One region of the Oryzomicrobium sp. genome, then DNA from elsewhere that is predicted to be linked to it. Evidence: riboswitches for the same ligand, from Rfam matches in the RefSeq annotation. Region 1 holds a riboswitch; each other region holds the start of a gene.
What was found. Region 1 has a riboswitch for cobalamin ahead of V7Z98_RS00420 (energy-coupling factor ABC transporter permease). Riboswitches for the same ligand answer to the same signal wherever they lie in the genome.
Positions count from the first base shown of each region.

Region 2: it holds a riboswitch for cobalamin, as region 1 does, so the genes downstream of both, V7Z98_RS13990 (TonB-dependent receptor) here and V7Z98_RS00420 (energy-coupling factor ABC transporter permease) in region 1, are expected to answer to the same signal.
Region 3: it holds a riboswitch for cobalamin, as region 1 does, so the genes downstream of both, V7Z98_RS03695 (TonB-dependent receptor) here and V7Z98_RS00420 (energy-coupling factor ABC transporter permease) in region 1, are expected to answer to the same signal.

Region 1 covers NZ_DAISLS010000001.1:92,002-96,154, forward strand. Annotated here, with positions in the region: gene V7Z98_RS00415 (PhoX family protein) at 1-822, opposite strand, end outside; cobalamin riboswitch at 955-1,175, shown strand; gene V7Z98_RS00420 (energy-coupling factor ABC transporter permease) at 1,337-2,005, shown strand; gene V7Z98_RS00425 (energy-coupling factor ABC transporter substrate-binding protein) at 2,002-2,376, shown strand; gene cbiQ (cobalt ECF transporter T component CbiQ) at 2,366-3,127, shown strand; gene V7Z98_RS00435 (energy-coupling factor ABC transporter ATP-binding protein) at 3,124-3,963, shown strand; gene cobM (precorrin-4 C(11)-methyltransferase) at 3,989-4,153, shown strand, end outside.
Region 2 covers NZ_DAISLS010000013.1:114,592-118,744, forward strand. Annotated here, with positions in the region: gene V7Z98_RS13980 (ribonucleoside-diphosphate reductase subunit alpha) at 1-1,077, shown strand, start outside; gene V7Z98_RS13985 (ribonucleotide-diphosphate reductase subunit beta) at 1,074-2,282, shown strand; cobalamin riboswitch at 2,419-2,675, shown strand; gene V7Z98_RS13990 (TonB-dependent receptor) at 2,872-4,153, shown strand, end outside.
Region 3 covers NZ_DAISLS010000003.1:132,366-136,518, reverse strand. Annotated here, with positions in the region: gene V7Z98_RS03700 (FecCD family ABC transporter permease) at 1-3, opposite strand, end outside; gene V7Z98_RS03695 (TonB-dependent receptor) at 46-2,022, opposite strand; cobalamin riboswitch at 2,160-2,382, opposite strand; gene V7Z98_RS03690 (hypothetical protein) at 2,555-2,755, shown strand; gene V7Z98_RS03685 (cell division protein ZapA) at 2,892-3,305, shown strand; RNA gene ssrS (6S RNA) at 3,318-3,494, shown strand; gene V7Z98_RS03680 (sulfite exporter TauE/SafE family protein) at 3,682-4,153, shown strand, end outside.

The DNA.
Region 1 (4,153 bases):
GGCGCTGGAAGCGGCGCTGGCAGGCTTGGCCGAGCCTTCGAAGTAGTTGTTGAAGTTCTCTTCGCAGGTCAGGTAGGTGCCCCAGGGGGTGACGCCCATGGCGCAGTTGTTGAAGGTGCCGAAGGCCAGGTGGCCCTTGGGGTCGGCGGCGGTCTTGACCCAGTCGGAGCCGGCCACCGGGCCGGACAGCCAGATCGGCGTGGCGGCGGTGACGCGGCGGGCGTACTTGGAGGGGCGCACCACCTCCCAGCGGTTGCCCTGCTTGCGCACTTCCACCACCGAGACGCCATGGGCGGCCTGGGACTTGGCCACCTTGTCGGCGCTCCAACCGTTCATGCCGCTCGGGTGGAGCAGACCATCGTCCACGTACTCGTGGTTGACCACCAGCAGCCCCCGGTCGGAAACGGGCTTGCCGTCCTTGACGAAGGGGAAGAAGTGCATGCCGTCGTGGTGCATGCCGGCCTGAAGGGCTTGTTCCGCGGCGGTGTTGGAGGCGTCGGGCTTGAACGCCGGGCCGTCGGAGATGGGGTCGCCCCAGGCGTAGACCACTTCCACCTGGTAGTCGTCGGGCACCCGCACCAGGTCGTCCTGGGAAACCGAAACGGGCAGGAAGCCGATGGCCGGGCCGGCCTTGCCGCGCATTACCCGGCCGGCGCTGGCCGCTGCCTGGGCCGCCAGGGTGGGCATGGACACGCCCATGCCGGCCAGGGCCGCGGCGGAAATACCGCCCAACAGGAAGTGGCGGCGGGAGTTCTGCACGAACTTGTCGAGAATCGGGTTGGCGCTGTCGTTGCTGATGCAATCGTCGTCGAAGTATTTCATGGCAGGCAATGCTTTTCGCTGGAGACGCGGCATTCTCCCAACCGCGCATGACCACTTCATTACAACCGGCCGCAATGCCGCTTCACCCCGTGCTTCCTGGCTTTCCGGTTGTTCGCCGGCGGCTTCTCGGTTAGCATGCGCGCTGATTCGGGTGCCAGCCGCGTGTCCTATGCCGCTGGTGAAACGGGAAGACCGGTGACGTCGATATCCTCCATATCCTCGACCATTCCGGCGCAGCCCCCGCTGCTGTAAGCCTGACGACTCCGCCCCACGCCACTGTGCTTCGCGCATGGGAAGGCCGGCGGACGAGAACGAAGGCGAGCCAGAAGACCGGCCTGAGTCATTAGCTGCACCATTCCCCGGGGTGACGGGAAGGTTTCGATGATTCGCCGCATACGGCCCGCTTTCCGCTCCCGCGGTCTGCCCGCGCCGCCTCTGTAGTCCGATCCCGATCCGCCTTTATCCCCTTGGTGCGTCCATTCGAGTTCGCCGAGGGAGAACCCGCTTGCACATCATGGAAGGCTTCCTGCCCGTGGCGCACGCCGTGGGCTGGAGCATCGCGTCCGCCCCCTTCGTCGCCTGGGGCATCCGCTCGGTCAACCGGCGCATCCGCGCCAACCCGGAGCAGCGCATGCTGCTGGGAGTGGCCGCCGCGTTCACCTTCGTCCTGTCGGCCCTCAAGCTGCCCTCGGTCACCGGCAGCTGTTCTCATCCCACCGGCACCGGCCTGGGCGCCATACTGTTCGGCCCGGCGGCCATGGCCCCCATCGGCGCCGTGGTGCTGCTCTTCCAGGCCCTGCTGCTGGCCCACGGCGGCCTCACCACCCTGGGGGCGAACATCTTCTCCATGGCCGTGGTCGGCCCCTTCGCCGCCTGGGGCGTGTTCCGCCTGGCCCAGGCGCTGAAGCTGCCCTTCGCCCTGGGCATCTTCCTGGCCGCCAGCCTGGCCGACCTGCTCACCTACGTCACCACCTCGGTCCAACTGGCCCTGGCCTTTCCCGACCCGGTGGGCGGCTTTACCGCTTCATTCCTCAAGTTCGCCGGCATTTTCGCCGTCACCCAGGTTCCCCTGGCCATCAGCGAAGGGCTGCTCACCGTGGTCATTTTCAACGCCCTGGCCCGCTTCAACCCCCAGGAGCTGCGCGACATGCGGGTGCTGGGCACGCCGGAGGCCAAGGCATGAAGAAGCGCCAGAACCTCCTTCTGCTCGCCGCCGTGGCCCTGCTGGCGGTGCTGCCCCTGTGGCTGGTGGACAAGCCGGCCCCGGACGCCGTGGATGCGGACGGCAAGCCGGTGGAGCTTTTCGGCGGCGCCGACAACCAGGCCCGGGACCTGATCGGCCGCATCGCCCCGGACTACAAACCCTGGTTCGAGCCCCTGCTGGAACCCGCCAGCGAGGAGATCGCCTCCCTGCTGTTCGCCTTGCAGGCCGCCCTGGGCGCCGGCTTCATCGGCTATTACCTGGGGGTATCGGTCACTCGGGAACGGCTCAAGCGTGAGTTCGAGCGGCACAACCAGCCCGCGGACGGCGGAACGGGCGTCCATGCGGATTGAGCAGTCGGCCTACGCCAACCGCTGGCGCACCGTAGCCCCCGAGGCCAAGGGGCTGTTCGCCCTGGGCGGCCTGGTGGCCGCCTTCGCCGCCGCCGGACGGCTGGAAGCGGCCCTGGCAGTGACGGCCGCAGTGGTCGCGGCGACCGTCCTGGGCGCCCGGGTACCCCTGGGGCTCTACCTGCGGGTGGCCTTCCCCGCCCTGCTCTTCCTCGCGGTCAGCGCCCTCTCCCTGGCCCTGTCGGTGGATCGCGCCCCCGGCGATGGTCTGGGCGTCCACGTCACCGGCGCCGGGCTGGATCAGGTGGGCCGGGTGACGGGCCGCTCCCTCGCCGGGCTGGCCGCCCTGCTCTTCCTGGTGCTGACCACGCCCCTGACCGACCTGATCGTGCTGGCCCGCCGCCTGCGGACGCCCGAGGTGCTGCTCGACATCATGGTGCTGTGCTACCGCACCCTGTTCGTCTTCTCCGGGGCCCTGCACGACATGCGTACCGCCCAGGCCGCCCGCCTCGGCTATGCCAATTCCCGCCTGACCTTCCGCGCCCTGGGCGATCTGACGGCCAACCTGACCTTGCAGATCTGGCAGCGCGCCCACGCCTTGCACCAGGCCGCTCTGGCCCGCAACAGCGATGGCCCCCTGCGCTTTCTGCCCACGCCCCATCCCCATGCTCGGCGCCATACGCTCCTGGGTGGACTGGCCGGCGCCCTGCTGGCGGCCCTGGGCGGGCTGCTGGCCCATGGAGGCGCGGCGTGAGCGACCTGATCCTGGAACTGGACGGCGTGGACTTCCGCTACCCGGACGGCAGCATGGGGCTCGACGGCTGCTCCCTGGCCATCCGCCGGGGTAGCCGCAACGTATTGATCGGCGCCAACGGCGCCGGCAAGACCACCCTCTTCCAGCACTGCAACGGTCTGCTGCGCCCCACCGCCGGCGTGGTGCGCTATGCCGGCGCCCCGGTGGACTACGGCCGGGCCGGCCTGCGTGCCCTGCGCAGTAAGGTGGGCATGGTCTTCCAGAACCCGGACCGGCAGCTCTTTTCCGCCAGCGTGCGGGAGGACGTGTCCTTCGGCCCCATCAACCTGGGGCTGGACGAAGCCGCCGTGGCCGCCCGGGTGGACGCCGCCCTGGCCGCCGTGGGCATGGACGACCTGGCCCGCAAGCCGGTGCACAACCTGAGCTTCGGCCAGAAGAAGCGGGTGTGCATCGCCGGCGTATTGGCCATGGAGCCGGAGCTGCTGGTGCTCGACGAACCCATGGCCGGCCTCGACCAAGCCATGCAGGAAGAGCTGCTGGCGGTGCTGGAGCGCCTGCACGGCCGGGGCATGACCATCCTGCTGGCCACCCACGACATCCACTTCGCCTACCGCTGGGCCGACCGCATCCACCTCATGGCCGCCGGCCGCTGCACCGCCAGCCTCGATGCGCCTGCCCTGGCCGACCACGAGGCCGAACTGGCCGCCATCGGTCTACGCCTGCCCGCCGTGATCGGCCTGCAACGGCTCCTGCGCCAGCAGGGACTGCTTGCCGAAGGCGCCCCCCTCCACAGCTGCACCGCGCTGCTGGCGCGCTTGCAGGAGATCCAACGCTAGACCTAAGACCCACGAAAGAATGCCCATGCCCCCTACCCTCCCGGGCACCGTCTGGTTCGTCGGCGCCGGCCCCGGCGATCCCGACCTGATCACCGTCAAGGGCCGCCGCCTGCTGGAACAGGCCGGCGCCATCCTCTTCGCCGGCTCCCTGGTGGACCAGGCCGCCACCCTCTACGCTCCCGAGGGCTGC
Region 2 (4,153 bases), on a different contig from region 1:
ACCTCCGACACCGAGACCGCGGTGTGCAACCTGGGCTCGGTGAACCTGCCGGCCCACCTGGTGCAGGTGGACGGCCAGTGGACCCTGGATCAGGCCAAGCTCAAGCGCACCATCCGCACCGCCATGCGCCTGCTCGACAACGTGGTGGACATCAACTTCTACGCCACCCCCAAGGCGCGCAACGCCAACGTGCGGCACCGCCCGGTGGGCCTGGGCATCATGGGCTTCTCCAACTGCCTCCAGGAAATGGGCCTGCCCTACGCCTCGGACGAGGCAGTGGTCTTCGCCGACCGTTCCATGGAAGCGGTGTGCTACCACGCCTACTGGGCCTCCACCGACCTGGCCGAGGAGCGGGGCCGCTACTCCAGCTTCACCGGCAGCCTGTGGGACAAGGGCATCCTGCCCCTCGACTCCCTGCAACTGCTCGAAGACGCCCGGGGCGGTTTCGTCGAGGTGGACCGCGGCGCCACCCTGGACTGGGAGGCCCTGCGCCAGCGCATCGCCCAGGTGGGCATGCGCAACTCCAACTGCGTGGCCATCGCCCCCACCGCCACCATTTCCAACATCGTCGGCCTCTCGGCCTCGATCGAGCCCGAGTACCAGAACCTCTACGTGAAATCGAACCTGTCCGGCGAGTTCACCGTGGTGAACGACGCCCTGGTGCGCGACCTCAAGGCCCAGGGCCTGTGGGACGAGGTGATGGTGGCCGACCTCAAGTACTTCGACGGGTCCCTGGCCCCCATCGACCGCATCCCGGCCGAGCTCAAGGCCCGCTACGCCACCGCCTTCGAGATCGACCCGGTGTGGCTGATCGAGGCCGCGGCGCGGCGCCAGAAGTGGATCGACCAGGCTCAGTCCCTCAACCTGTACGTGGCCGTGGCCTCGGGCAAGAAGCTGGACGAAATCTACAAGCTGGCCTGGAAGCGCGGCCTCAAGACCACCTACTACCTGCGCACCCTGGGCGCCACCGCCATGGAAAAGACCGGCGCGCCGATCGACCGGGCGGCCGTGTCTGCCGCCCCGGCCGAACCCAAGTTCTGCTCCATCGACAACCCGGATTGCGAGGCCTGCCAATGAGCGCCTTCCTGCTCAACGACTGGGACGACGGCCCCGCCGTCGCAACGCCCCCTGCCCAGGCCCCTGCGCCAAACCCCGCGCCCATGGCCGATCTCCAGGCAGGAATCTTGGAAAGCCGCGCCCCTATTGGTTCTTCGACCATGCCGACCGGAGAACAAGCACTGGCGCGGGCTTCCACCTTGCATCCGGCAGGGTTGTCCCTCGCCCCGATCAACCCGGAGGACAAGCGGGTGGTGAACGGCAAGGCCGACATCAACCAGCTCGCCCCCTTCAAGTACCCCTGGGCCTGGGAGTTCTTCCTCAACGCCAACCGCAACCACTGGACGCCCCTGGAAATCTCCATGGCCCAGGACGTGCACGACTACAACCACAAGCTGACGCCGGCGGAGCGCCACGTCTTCGAGAACGTGCTGTCCTACCTGACCACCTCCGACATCCTGGCCATGCGCAACATCGGCCTGGCGGTGATGGAAAAGATGAGCGCCCCGGAATTGCAGATCTACCAGGCCCGCCAGGTCTACGAAGAGGCCCTGCACACCTGGACCTACCAGCACTGCATCGAGAGCCTGGGCCTCAACCAGCAGGAGATCTACAACCGCTACCGGGTGGTGCCGCAGATCCACGGCAAGATCGCCCTGGCCAACCGGCGCCTGGAGCGGGTGATGCGCTCCGACTTCGACCTCACCGACCGGGACAACCTGCACGAATTCGCCCTCTCCTACCTGTTCTTCGCCGGCATCTTCGAAGGCTGCTGGTTCTACAACGGCTTCACCCCCATCTTCGCCCTGCAACGCCGGGGCCTGATGAAGGGCACCGCCGAGCAGCTGCAATACATCATGCGCGACGAGGTGCTGCACTGCGCCTTCGGCATCCGGGTGGTGCGCCAGCTGTTGCAGGAAGAGAACCTGACCCTGGACCCGGCCGCCGTGAAGGCCCTGTGGGAAGAAGCGGAAGCGGCCGAAGCGGCCTACGCCGGCTACATCCTGCGGGAGCCCATCCTGGGCTACAACGCCGACCTGCACCGGGGCCAGTTCCGCTTCATCGCCAACCGCCGCGCCCGCCAGCTGGGCCTCTCCGAGCCTTTCCCCGGAGCCGAGAACGTGCTGCCCTGGCTCGACGAGCAGGCCAACATGCGCAAGGAGAAGAACTTCTTCGAGACCCGGGTCACCGAGTACCAGACCGGCGGCGCCCTGGCCTGGGAATGACGCCCCGCCGGCCGGGAGCCACGGAGCACCTGGCCGAAGCCAGGTCAGACTTTGGTCATAATTGTTCCAAAACGCGCTATCATCGCCCCTCTTTCCGGACGGGACGGCCCTGCCGACCGGAACACGACACGCAGTACAGGGCCACGCAGTCAAAGGTGTCCGGCGGCAGCAGCCGCCGGGTGAAACGGGAACGAAGTAACGGCCTAACCGCCGCCAAGCTTCGGCTGCCCCCGCAACGGTAAGTGAGCGCGGATGCGCCACGGCCCCTCCTCCCCGGAAGGGCCAGCCACTGAAACCGCACGTGACCCCGGATTTCCGGGCGCGCGACGGCTTCGGGAAGGCGACGCATCAAATCTCACGAGCCCGGAGACCGGCCTTTGACGCCAACGTGCCGACCGCTTTCGCCAGCGGTCGCCAAGGCACGAGCCAAGCACCGGTCGCGGGGATGCGAACGGAGCCGCGTAGCGAAAAGCCCGGGTCGCCCCTAGCCGCACCATGCCCGTCCTCCGCGCACCGCCATTCCGGCGCGCCGCCTTTTCACCGCTGCTCCCTCCGCCCGGCCGGTCATCGACTGGAGTCACGAGAGAGCATGCGCAGCACCACCAAGAAAAAGATCATCGCCACCGCCATCGCCGCCTGTTTCACCCAGGCCGGCGCCTTCGGCGAGGAACGGGAACCCGACAACGACAAGCACCTGGCCAACGTGGTGGTCAGCGCGGCGCGGATCGCCCAGAGCACCCTGGAAGCCCCCGCCAGCGTCACCCTGGTCGATAGCGACACCCTGGACGCCTCCGGCGCCGTTCGGGTCGGCGACGCCCTCACCGCCAAGGTACCCAGCCTTTATCTGCGCGGCGGCCTGGGCAACACCTCGCGCATCAACAGCGCCCCCATCGTTTCCCTGCGCGGCCAATCCCAGGGCCGGGTGAAGATGATGGTGGACGGCATCAGCCTGAGCGACGGCAACAGCGGCGGCCTGTCCAGCCTGCTGGGGCTCAACGTCGGCGACGTGGAACGCATCGAGGTGGTACCCGGCCCCGGCTCCGCCCTGTACGGCAGCGACGCCATCGGCGGGGTGGTGAACATCATCTCCAAGGCCCCGACCAAACTGGAAATCGACGCCAAGATCAGCCGCGGCTTCGGCGACGGCGAGCGCAACGCGGTGGAAGCCAGCTACCGCAACAAGTGGGCAAACGGCCTGGCTGCCTCCATCGGCATCGGCTACGAGGACATGGCCGGCTACGCCAAGAACGACTTGGTGGTGGTGCCGGTCGGCACCACGGGCACCGGCAGCAATGCCGTCCAGGGCGGCCAGCGCACCACTACCGTCACAGGCGCGCCGGCCTACATCGTCGGCGACAAGGGCGCCACACCGTCCCACGCCGCCTTCGCCAACGCCAAGTTCTACTTCGACATCGACGCCCAATCGCGGCTGTTCGCCGGCTTCGCCCGGACCGAGGGCAAGATGGGCTACCAGAACTTCAACAACTACCTGACCCGCAACGGTGTGCCCCTGGCCCTGCCGGCGAGCAACGTCTCGATCAACGGCGACAAGCTCGGCTCCCTCAAGGAAAGCAGCTTCTGGAATTCCAGCAACCCCAACAGCCGCGAAGAGAACCGCTACTTCGCAGGCTACGACGGCAAGGTGGGAAGCGCCGACCTCAAGGTCAACCTCGGCTACTTCGACCGGGACAACTACTACGTCGGCGCCGGTACCGGGGCCACCTTCGCCGGAGGGCCAGGCACCAGCACCAACACGCCCAACACCACCCTGGATGCCTCCGCCCAGGTGGGCTTCGGCATTGGCGAGCACCACTACCTGATCGCCGGGGTGGCCGCCAACCGCAGCACCCTGAACCGCAAGGTGTACCAGC
Region 3 (4,153 bases), on a different contig from region 1:
CATGGGGGAGGGGATTGGCTCGGGCAGCGCGGATTATGCCCCGGACTAGAAGTCGTAGCGGGCCGAGACGTAGGCGGTGCGGCCGTCGGCGGGGTAGTAGTAGGTGTCGTGCTTGAATGAAGAGTAGCCCGCGAACGGCGCGTACTTCTTGTCCAGCGCGTTGAGCAGCTTGGCGGTGACCGTCCAGCGATCGATCTTCCAGGCGCCTTGCAGGTCCAGGGTGGTGTAGCCTGCCAGGCGGCTCTGGGTGTTAGTGAAATCGCTGCCATAGGGGCGGTCGCCCACGTAGCGCGCTGCCGCAGTATAGGTGCCGATCTGTCCGCCCTTCCACGTCACTTGCAGGGATGCCTGGTCGCGGGCGGCCAGGGGCACGGTTTTTCCGGCGTAAGAGCCGCTGCGGAAAGTGGCATCCAGATAGGAGTAGGCTAGGCGGCTGGACCAGCGCTCGGTGGCCTGCCATTCCACTTCCAGGTTGGCGCTGTCACGCCGGGTGGGTGAGAAGTTGGCGTTGGCGCCCGTGCCGGCGTCGTAGCCGATTTCATCGGTCAGATCGAGACGGGAGAGGGACAGGCGGCCGCTCCAGGCACCGGATTTGAGGCTGCCGCCAACCTCCTGGATCGTGCCGTGCTGGGGGCGCAGGTTGCCGGCAAAGACAGGGCGAAGCAGCACGTTGTCGTAGCCGAACAGTTCGTCCAGGTTGGCAAAGCGGAAGGTGGTGCCGGTCTTGCCATAGACGCGCCAACCGTCGCCGGCGTAGGCCAGACCAATGTCGTAGGCGTTGCGGGTGCGGGTGGCCGAGCCGTTCACGGCCGGCTGGAACCAGGCCGGATAGGCGTCCTGGCTTGCCGATTGACGCACGCGTTGGGTTCTGCCGCCCAAGGTGAGGCTGAGGCGCGAAATCAGATCGGTGCTGTTCTGGAAATAGAAGGCCGTGCTGGTCTGGCGGGCATTCTGATTGGGCCCCCCCTGGTTCTGGGCGCCTACCTTGCCATCGTAATAATCCATGCCGACAACGGTTTCACTGTCCAGGCGACCTAAGCCGTGGCGCCAGCGCAGGCGCGGGGTGAACGACACCATGTCGCGGTTGCGGTCGCTGATGTAATTGCTGGCGTAGTAGTTCGAATGCAGGTTTTGCTGTTCGACAGAGACTTCACCTTCGAGGGTGAGCGCATCGGTCAGCCCGTAGCTGAATCCGGGCCGGAGTCGGTAGCCGTCGCGGAATTGATTGTCGTTAGGCGTTGTGGCGTTGCGCGGATTGGTCCGATACCCCGCGCTCAGCAGGTTGCCAGGCAGGCCGGATGCCTCTTTGTAGACGGCGTAGTCAGTGAAGATTTCACCTCGTTCCAGCTTCAATCCGGCCCGGCCGCTGGCCGTCTGCTGGTCCTGCCAGTTGTTGTGGCGGTAACCGTCCGTGTCGGCATAGCGGGCGAACAGGTTGAAGTAAGCGCGGTCGTTACCGGTGGCGACGCTGGCATCCAGGCCGCGGAAGTTGTAGCTGCCCAGGGTGGCGGTCACCGAGCCACCCGGCTTGCCCGATTTGTCGGTGATGATATTGATGACGCCGCCGCTGGCGCCGTCGCCATAAAGCACGGTGCCTGAGCCCCGCATGATCTCGATGCGTTCGATGCTGGCAAGGGGAATCGCGGACCAGACGATGCTGCCTGAGTCCAGAGGATTGATGCGCTGGCCATCGACCAGAATCAGGGTGTTGCTGGTGGCCGTGGCGCCAAAGCCACCAATATCCACTGTGGCATCAATACCTAAAGGGCCATAAAGAGGAACTACATTGACCCCCGCCCGGGTGGCCAGCACGTCGGGCAGGCTCAGGCCCGGGGTGTTGCGGATGTCTTCCTTGGTGATGACGCTGATGTTAGCGGGAATGCGCGGGTCCGGCGTGGCGAAGCGGGTGGCGGTGACTACCACGGGGGAGAGGATTTCGTCATCGGCCCGGACGGTGCCGGCGATCAGGCTCAGGCTGGCGGGAAGGGCGCAAATGGCGGCCCGGAGGATGGGACTGGACATGGTGAGACTCCCTTTGTCGCCACGCACATGCGTCCCCGCAGGCCGTGGCCGTTCTTGATCAGCGCAAGGGAGTCGCCGGCGCAGGACCGGCCGGCAGGGCGGGAGTCCACGCGCCATGCCGCCTCCCGCAGCACTTCCGCTGGTGTTCCCGGCAGGCCGGTATCCGGGCTCGCGAGGCCGGAATCCTCCGGCGCGCCGCCCCGCCTTCCCAGGCGATGAACCCAGTGGCTGTGTGGGGCGACTGCTCGCTTACCGTTGCGGGGGCAGCACAGGCCTTGCCGACCTGGGGTCGGACGCACCTGTTTCCCGTTTAACCGCGGCGAAGGATTCGCCTGCGGCACCTGGCAAGGAAAAAATCGTCGTCGTTAGCAAGGGCGTGGCAGCCGGTTGCGGGGCGACGGCGAGGGCGGAGAATACCCCGCCGGAGGGGGCGGGAGCAAGGCGCGGGGCGGCGGCGCGAAGCCACAAAACACCTTCAAATCCGACGCTTACTCCTTGACCGGGAAGAGATTGCGCCTCTATAGTGCGCGCCATGGAGAACCACCTCGCCACCCTCGAAAGCAAGGTCGACCAAGTGGTCGGCCTGTGTCAGGCCCTGCGCGGCGAGAACGCCGCCCTCAAGGCGCAGCTGGCGGCGGCGGAAGCGCGCAACGCCGATCTGGCCGCCCGCATGGCGGCGGCCCGGACGCGGGTGGAAGGCCTGCTCGCCCGGGTACCCGAGGACGGCAAGTAAGCCGCCGGCGGTGCCGGTGCGCGGGTCTTGCGGCGCGATCCGTGATCCGCTTGCGACTGCCGGGCTCCGAGCCGCTCTGCGCATTCCCGAATTTCCGTACTCCACCCTTCCCCCTCGAACTAGCCAGCAAAGGTCCATGACCATGAGCGCCGAGTCCAATTTCCTCGACGTGCAACTCCTCGGCCGGGAATACCGGGTCGCCTGCCCGCCCGACGAGCGGGAGGCCCTGCTCGCCGCCGTCGCCCTGGTGGACGAGCAGGTCAAGGAGATCACTGCCCGCAGCCGCTCCGGCGGCGCCGAGCGGGTGGCGGTGATGGCCGCCCTCAACCTGGCCCACGAACTGCTGTCCCTGCGCCGCCGCCCGAGCGCGCCGGAAGCGGCGCCCGGCGCGGTTTTCGCCGCGGTCGGCGAGGGGAGCGAAGGGGGTTTTGACACCCCTGACTTTCAGCGTAGAATCGGTGCCATGGAGGCCAAGCTGGACGAGGCGCTCCGGGGCAAGGCGGATTCTTCCGCCGATGCGGCACCGCCCCGGTCCGACTCCTTGTTCTAGTCCTCCGCCGGGTGTCCCCTGCGGTGCCCGTGACGGCCATAGATTCTCTGAACCAAGTATGGGCTTAGGTTGCCCATCCAGTGCCGGCAAAGTGCGCGTCCTTGCGACGTACCAGATGCCGGTCGGTAAGCGACCACTCTGAACCTCCGGGTTCGAGATGCCGGCCGAAACGACACCTGCGGGGGCCAGTAATACTGGACACGGCGCGTTGAAACGCTGCAAGGCGGCTTCACCGCGCCGTTTCCTTTTCTGGAGCCCCGGCGGGCGGCCGCCGTCTCCCCCGGGTGGGTCCGCCAGCGTTTCCGGCGGGGTCGGCCGGGCGGAAAAATAAGCATAAAACCAACGACTAACGTACCCCCAACCCAAAGGACCCGTCATGGACTGGTGGCTGTTGAGCTATCCCCTCCTCGGCATTTTCGCCGGCTTCATCGCCGGCCTGTTCGGCGTCGGCGGCGGCCTGACTCTGGTGCCGATCCTGTTCATGCTGTTCAAGGCCCAGGGCTTCCCGGCCGAGCACGTCATGCACCTGGCCCTGGGCACCTCCATGGCCACCATCGTGTTCACCTCGATCTCCAGCATGCGCGCTCACCACAAGCACGGGGCGGTGCGCTGGGACATCGTTGCCACCCTGGCCCCGGGCCTGGTGCTCGGCACCTTCGGCGGCTCCCTCTTGTCCGGCCTGGTGCCGACCCGGCCCCTGGTGATGGTGTTCACCGTGATCGTCTATTACGCCTCGGCCCAGATGATGCTGGACTTCAAACCGAAGCCCCACCGCCAGCTGCCCGGCCGTGTCGCTCTGTTTTTGGTGGGCACCGGCATCGGCATCGTCTCCAGCCTGGTGGCGGCCG